2 regions of the Enterobacter quasiroggenkampii genome follow, and region 1 is predicted to be linked to the other one. Evidence: predicted binding sites of a transcription regulator. Region 1 holds the regulator's gene; the other holds the start of a gene.

Evidence for each region. The regulator LexA, encoded in region 1, represses DNA repair genes until DNA is damaged. The targets are predictions, from matches to a motif close to TNCTGTATGTACATACAGNA.
Region 2: the regulator LexA is predicted to act here: its motif matches at 2,902-2,921, upstream of uvrB (excinuclease ABC subunit UvrB).

Annotation. Positions count from the first base shown of each region.
Region 1 covers NZ_CP143745.1:911,271-915,296, forward strand. The annotation lists gene plsB (glycerol-3-phosphate 1-O-acyltransferase PlsB) at 1-813, opposite strand, end outside; gene V1572_RS04330 (diacylglycerol kinase) at 968-1,336, shown strand; gene lexA (transcriptional repressor LexA) at 1,445-2,053, shown strand; gene dinF (MATE family efflux transporter DinF) at 2,117-3,454, shown strand; gene V1572_RS04345 (CsbD family protein) at 3,575-3,784, shown strand; gene zur (zinc uptake transcriptional repressor Zur) at 3,832-4,026, opposite strand, start outside.
Region 2 covers NZ_CP143745.1:1,974,793-1,978,818, reverse strand. The annotation lists gene yvcK (uridine diphosphate-N-acetylglucosamine-binding protein YvcK) at 1-659, shown strand, start outside; gene uvrB (excinuclease ABC subunit UvrB) at 732-2,747, opposite strand; gene V1572_RS09435 (ABC transporter ATP-binding protein) at 3,500-4,026, shown strand, end outside.

The sequences.
Region 1 (4,026 bases):
GAGAATACGGTCAGAAAGGCGAATCATCTCGTAAGAGAAGTTCGCTGCAATCTCTTCCATCAGCGCAATGGCGTTCTGCTGGGCTTTCTCATGCGAAATTTTCTTGCTGCGCGCTTCATCTTCAACGGCGCGGGCAATCGCTTTGGAGGCCAACAGCTTGTTGAACAGATCCTGACGAGCCGGGAGGCGTGGTCCTACGGCAGCCAGGCGCTGACGGGCGAAGTGCATACGCGCCACGCGCGCCAGTTTTTGCGCGATGATCTTGTCGGTGCCGTGCTCGTCCGCCATGCGACGCAGCGAAACGGAAGGGGAGAAACGCACAAAGCTGTCGCGTCCCAGCCAGGAGACCGCGAAGAACTTCTGGATGCCGTTAAGCATGCGCAGCGGCGGATTCTCTTCGCCTTTTTCACGGCCCGGACGACGACCAAACATCACCGATACCGGCACCATCTGCACATCCAGATCGGGATTGCTGCGGTGCAGGTCGAGATAGTCATGGAACAGCTTGATGGACTCTTCTTTTGGCGTGTAATAGGTAAACACGCGCGGTCCACCGTGAATGAACACGTAGCGCGGCAGCAGCGTACCGTCAACTTCCAGCGGTTCAAGCGGGTCAGGTAAGTCATGCGCCAGACATTGGGCGCGAAGCGTCAGTAAGTCAGCCTTCGAGTTATAAGGCAAAACGTACATAATGGGGCGTGACGTATCGAGCCCCAATTCCAGCGCGGGTTCTGCTGGGATAGACTTGCTTTTTACCAGGATGCTTAATGGTAAATTAAGTAATTTGTAGTAAATTCGTGGCCAGCCGGACATAAACGATGTAAAGCCTCTGGTTAATAATGCAATTGCGGCGCAAGGATAACAGAAAGCGCGCAAAATTTCTGTTGTTACCCGTCATACTTCAGGCTGTAGCGAAACGCGCTACGGCTCCTGTTACTGACGCTCTTTTTTAAAAAAGGTTCTTTTAATGGCCAATAATACCACTGGGTTAACACGTATCATCAAAGCCGCCGGCTATTCATGGAAAGGTTTCCGTGCCGCATGGGTCAACGAAGCCGCCTTTCGCCAGGAGGGCGTCGCCGCTATCATCGCGGTGATCGTCGCCTGTTTCCTTGATGTTGATGCGATTACCCGCGTACTGCTTATCGGTTCCGTTCTTCTGGTGATGATAGTGGAAATTCTTAATAGCGCTATTGAGGCCGTTGTGGATCGCATTGGTTCCGATTTCCATGAGCTTTCTGGCCGTGCAAAAGACATGGGCTCTGCTGCCGTGTTGCTGGCGATTATCACTGCCGTTATCACCTGGGTCACGCTGCTTTGGTCACATTTCCGATGAGCCTCGAGGAATAATTAAGTCCCTGGTTTTTTGTGCAGTTTTTGGTTCCAAAATCGCCTTTGACTGTATATACTCACAGCATAACTGTATATACACCCAGGGGGCGGAATGAAAGCGTTAACGACCAGGCAGCAAGAGGTGTTTGATCTCATCCGGGATCATATCGGCCAGACGGGTATGCCACCCACGCGTGCGGAAATCGCGCAGCGTCTGGGTTTCCGTTCTCCAAATGCTGCCGAAGAACACCTGAAAGCGCTGGCGCGTAAGGGCGTGATTGAGATTGTCTCGGGCGCGTCACGGGGTATCCGCCTGCTGGTGGAAGAAGAGACGGGCATTCCGCTGATAGGGCGTGTTGCTGCCGGTGAGCCTTTACTGGCTCAGCAGCATATTGAAGGTCACTACCAGGTCGATCCTGGCATGTTCAAACCGAGCGCTGACTTCCTGCTGCGCGTCAGCGGCATGTCGATGAAAGACATCGGTATTCTTGATGGCGATCTGCTTGCGGTGCATAAAACACAGGATGTGCGAAACGGCCAGGTGGTGGTGGCGCGCATTGATGACGAAGTGACCGTTAAGCGTCTGAAAAAACAGGGTAACAGCGTACAGTTGCTGCCTGAAAACAGCGAGTTTTCACCCATTGTGGTCGATCTCCGCGAACAGAACTTCTCTATCGAAGGACTGGCGGTCGGGGTGATTCGCAACGGTGAATGGCTGTAACCTCTTCCTCACAGGCTATGGCACCGCTGTAGCCTGATTCATTCCCCACTCCCGGTATCTTTCATGTCACTGCTGACGGCATCCGATAAGGCATTGTGGCGTCTTGCTCTGCCGATGATTTTCTCCAATATTACCGTGCCCTTGCTGGGACTGGTCGATACTGCCGTTATAGGCCATCTTGATTCACCGGTTTATCTTGGCGGCGTGGCGATTGGCGCGACGGCAACCAGCTTCCTGTTTATGCTGCTGCTCTTTTTGCGCATGAGCACTACCGGTCTTACCGCACAGGCTTATGGCGCGAAAGATCCGCTGCGTCTGGCGCGCGCGCTGGTGCAGCCGCTGATCCTCGCGCTTGGCGCGGGTGCGTTCATCGTTTTATTGCGGGCACCCCTGATCGATCTTGCGCTTCATATTGTTGGCGGCAGCGAGGCGGTATTAGAGCAGGCGCGACGTTTCCTTGAAATCCGCTGGCTCAGCGCGCCCGCATCGCTGGCTAACCTGGTTCTGCTGGGGTGGCTACTGGGCGTGCAGTACGCCCGTGCGCCCGTGATTTTGCTGGTGGTGGGTAACCTGCTCAATATCGTTTTGGATGTCTGGCTGGTCATGGGTCTGCATATGAACGTGCGGGGTGCGGCGCTGGCGACGGCGATTGCCGAATACGGGACCTTTATCATTGGCTTGTGGATGGTCTGGCGGGTACTGGCCATGCGCGGGATCTCCCTGGCGCTGCTCAAAACCGCATGGCGCGGCAATATCCGTAAGCTGCTGGCCCTCAACCGTGACATCATGCTGCGCTCGCTTCTTCTCCAGCTTTGCTTCGGGGCACTGACGGTTTTCGGGGCTCGACTGGGGCCAGACATCGTCGCGGTCAACGCAGTATTGATGACGTTGCTGACATTTACCGCCTACGCGCTGGACGGTTTTGCCTATGCGGTTGAAGCGCATTCCGGGCAGGCGTACGGGGCGCGCGAAAGCGGGCAGCTACGGGATGTCTGGCGGGCAGCCTGCCGTCAGTCGGGACTGGTGGCGCTGGCATTTGGCCTGGTTTACGCCTGCTTTGGTGAGCAGATCGTTGCATTGCTTACCTCTCTCCCTGCGCTACGCGAGCTGGCGAGCCACTATCTCATCTGGCAAGTCGTTTTACCGGTGGTTGGCGTCTGGTGTTATCTGCTGGACGGCATGTTTATTGGTGCGACGCGCGGGGCCGAAATGCGTAACAGCATGGCCGTCGCGGCGGCCGGGTTTGGCCTGACGCTGCTGACGCTCCCCTGGCTGGGGAATCATGGTTTGTGGCTGGCCCTGGCCGTCTTCCTCTCACTGCGCGGGTTGTCGCTGGCGTTTATCTGGCATCGACACTGGCAAAACAATACCTGGTTTCCCCCACGCTCCGATATATCGTGACGGTTAAAGATTCCGAATATGAAATTAACCACGGAATCCTTAACTACAATAATTATCACGTCCAGCAGAAAAGAACGTAACGGACGTTACGACCCGACGCTTAACGAAGAGGACACGATGATGAATAAAGACGAAATCGGCGGCAACTGGAAGCAGTTCAAAGGTAAAGCGAAAGAACAGTGGGGTAAGCTGACGGATGACGACATGACCGTCATCGAAGGTAAACGCGATCAGCTAGTCGGTAAAATTCAGGAACGTTACGGCTACGCAAAAGACCAGGCGGAAAAAGAAGTGGGCGACTGGGAAAAACGCAACGACTACCGCTGGTAACGCTGAATAACCCACAGGGCGGCTCTAAGCCGCCTTTTCTTTTGCCGTTAACGCGGCTTTTTCTTCACCAGAATAGAGTGGTCGTGCTGACACGCGTCCTGATGACGACAGGCTTCCACCTCCACGCACGCGGAACAGAGCCCGTGCGCCTCAATCACGTTATGACGCAGGGCAAAACCCATTTTCGCTGCCAGCGTATGCATAATATCTTCCACGCCTTCCGCAGCCTCTTCTTTCACCAC
Region 2 (4,026 bases), 1.1 Mb from region 1:
GTTTTGGCGGCAATGGCGAACTTTCCGGACATAACCTCGGAAATCTGATGTTAAAGGCGCTGGATCACCTGAGCGTAAGGCCTCTCGAAGCCATCAATCTGATCCGTAATCTGCTCAAAGTGGACGCATTTCTGATCCCCATGTCTGAACAACCGGTTGACTTGATGGCCATCGACGCCGAAGGGCATGAAGTTTACGGCGAGGTGAATATTGACCAGCTTCTGCTGCCGCCCAAAGAGCTGATGACTTACCCGAGCGTGCCGGCGACGCGTGAAGCCGTAGAAGCAATTGGCGACGCGGATTTAATTCTGATCGGCCCGGGCAGCTTTTACACCAGCCTGATGCCGATCCTGCTGGTGAAAGAGCTGGCGCAGGCGCTGCGCCGCACCCCGGCGCCAATGGTTTACATTGGTAACCTCGGGCGTGAACTGAGCCCGGCAGCCGCAAGCCTGTCGCTGGCGGATAAACTCAATTTGATGGAGCATTACGTCGGTAAGAAGATCATTGACGGCGTGGTGGTGGGGCCGAAGGTGGATGTATCCGGTATCGGCGATCGTCTGGTGGTGCAGGAGCCGCTGGAGGCCTCAGACATCAAGTATCGCCACGACCGCCATCTGCTGCGCGAGGCGCTGGAGAAGGCGATTCAGGCGCTGGGTTAGATTCGTTTTGTGAGGCCTGATGCCCTCACCCCGGCCCTCTCCCAAGGGGAGAGGGAGAAAACAACGCTTTACTCACGATGCCGCGATAAACAGATCCCGCAGCTGATGAAGCTGGTCGCGGATCTGCGCCGCCTCTTCGAACTCCAGGTTCTGCGCGTGCTGCATCATCTGTCCTTCCAGCTCGTGGATTTTCTGCTGCAGCGCTTTTGGCGTCAGCACGACGGTATCTTCTTCCACCACTGAACGCGCCTTGCCGCGGCCTTTCGCTTTGGTTTTGGCGATGTTCTGACCCAGCGCCAGAATATCCACCACCTTCTTGTTCAGCCCCTGCGGGGTAATGCCGTGTTCTTCGTTGTAGCGCTGCTGTTTCTCACGGCGGCGCTCCGTCTCACCAATCGCTTTCGCCATCGACGGGGTAATTTTGTCGCCGTACAGAATCGCTTTACCGTTGACGTTACGCGCGGCGCGGCCAATGGTCTGAATCAGCGAACGCTCGGAACGCAGGAAGCCCTCTTTGTCCGCATCCAGAATCGCCACCAGCGAGACCTCCGGCATATCGAGACCTTCTCGCAGCAGGTTAATCCCTACCAGCACATCAAACTCACCCAGACGCAGGTCGCGGATAATCTCCATGCGCTCCACGGTATCGATATCCGAGTGCAGATAACGCACCTTCTCGCCGTGCTCTTCAAGATACTCGGTCAGGTCTTCCGCCATACGCTTGGTGAGCGTGGTCACCAGCACGCGCTCGTTGATGGCGGAACGGGCGCGGATCTCAGAGAGCAGGTCGTCCACCTGCGTGGCCACCGGACGCACCTCGATAACCGGATCCAGCAGCCCGGTCGGACGTACCACCTGGTCAACCACCTCATCGCCCGATTTTTCCAGCTCATAGTTGCCCGGCGTGGCCGAGACGTAGATGGTTTGCGGCGCCAGCGCCTCAAACTCTTCAAACTTCATCGGACGGTTATCCAGCGCTGACGGCAGGCGGAAGCCGTATTCCACCAGCGTCTCCTTACGCGCCCGGTCGCCACGGTACATCCCGCCGATCTGCGGGATCGTGACGTGGGATTCGTCGATCACCAGCAAACCGTCGGCCGGAAGGTAATCAAACAGCGTCGGCGGCGGCTCGCCCGGCCCGCGCCCGGAGAGGAAGCGGGAGTAGTTTTCAATGCCGGAGCAGTAGCCCAGCTCGTTCATCATCTCCAGGTCGAACTGGGTACGCTGGCTCAGGCGCTGCTCTTCCAGCAGCTTATTGTTCGCCAGCAGCACCTTACGGCGCTCGGCCAGCTCCACTTTGATCTCTTCCATCGCCTGCACGATACGCTCGCGCGGCGTCACGTAGTGCGTTTTCGGGTAAATGGTGAAGCGCTGGATCACCGACTCAACGTGTCCAGTCAGCGGGTCGAAGAGCGACAGGCGTTCGACCTCCTCGTCAAACAGCTCGACGCGCAGCGCCATATCGTCCGATTCTGCCGGGAAGATGTCGATCACTTCACCGCGCACGCGGAAGGTGCCGCGCTGGAAGGCCTGGTCGTTGCGGGTGTACTGCAGCTCCGCCAGGCGACGCAAAATCGCGCGCTGGTCAATGATCATCCCCTGCGTCAGGTGCAACATCATCTTGAGATAGAGATCCGGATCGCCCAGACCGTATATCGCGGAAACCGAGGCAACGACGATCACATCGCGACGCTCCAGAAGCGCCTTCGTGGCCGACAGTCGCATCTGCTCGATGTGTTCGTTCACCGAGGCATCTTTCTCAATGAAGGTGTCAGAACTCGGCACATAGGCTTCAGGCTGGTAGTAATCGTAGTAGGAGACGAAATACTCTACCGCGTTTTCCGGGAAGAACTCTTTCATCTCGCCGTATAGCTGCGCCGCCAGGGTTTTATTGGGTGCCAGCACCATCGTTGGGCGCTGGAGATCCGCAATCACGTTGGCAATGGTAAATGTTTTACCCGAGCCGGTGACCCCCAGCAGCGTCTGGTGCGCCAGCCCATCCTCCAGTCCTTCTTCCAGACGACGGATCGCCTCAGGCTGATCGCCAGATGGACGGAAAGCAGAATTCAATTTGAACGGTTTACTCATGGGCGACAACCTGATGACGTTATAAGCGGCAGGTGAGTAATTTTACTCCTTGTTGCCAGGAATGCCAGTAAAAAACACTGGATGAAAAACCAGTAGCATGTCAGGATATTTAGAGTAGCGCCTGAATGATTAGCGCGATAGCGACCAAAATTTGGACTGTGACAACATAAAACACCAGTCAGGTCAGGTTATCCCCAGAACTTTTTCTTTTTTAACATTTGTCAAGCCAGGTAATGATAGTTTTGTGGCAACCGGTGACACTTTCATGACGGGAATTGCTTTTATCTAAGCAATTAAAAACTAAACGATATTTTCTAAAGCCGCGTTTCGCGTCAATTTGGGCGTAAGCCGCGTCTTCTCTCGCTTATCGCGTGTTTTCTAACTCTAATGCACATGGTTATCCACAGGAATAGTGGATAACTGCTTCCAGCCCATACAGACTGGCGCTCCGCAAATTCCCGGATTTTCCCACGAGACGGCGGCAAAAAATTTTTATAGCTATTTTTTGCTGATTAACAGTTGCGTCATTCATAACCAACCGATGCGATCTTGCTCACATTTTCACCCTTTCGGGCTCTGCACCACAACTCACCACCACCAGCACCGTCGATGTGCAAGCCCGGTTTTTATCCGCCGCGCTTCTGTGACTTATTCCTAAAAAAGTCGCTTTTTTAACCACTTTCCGCTTTATGGCAGGGGTTTTGCAGATTCATCCACGAGCCACACCTACACACATTTTTAAGGAGAGAAAGATGTTGAGTCTGCGTGCAGTGAATCAGTTTTACGGAAGTCAACATACGCTATGGAATGTGGATTTAGATTTTCCGCAAGGGATGTGTACAGGCGTCGTTGGTCTGCCGGGCATGGGGAAAACCACCCTCATGAATTGCATCGCCGGGAAAGTGCCTGTCGAAAGCGGCAGCATCATCTGGTATGAGGCGGGCGCACCGCCGCGTGATTTGCTCCACCCGCCGTCAGAACAGCGCTCCGGGCCGGGGATTGGCTATGTCTCGCAGGACAGGCGGATCTTCTCTCAGCTAACGATTGAGGAGAACCTGCATATCGCCATGCGGGCGACGGGGAAACCTAACCCGGAGGCGAAAAATGACGTTTACGACCTGTTTCCGGCGCTCTATGGGGTGCGGCAAACCCGCGCGAACACGCTCTCTCCGGACGACCAGTATCAGCTGGCGCTGGCTAATGCGCTGGTAAACCGCCCTCACCTGCTGATCCTGGATGAACCCCTGCAAGGCGCGGGGCACAGCGTTGCCCAGAAGCT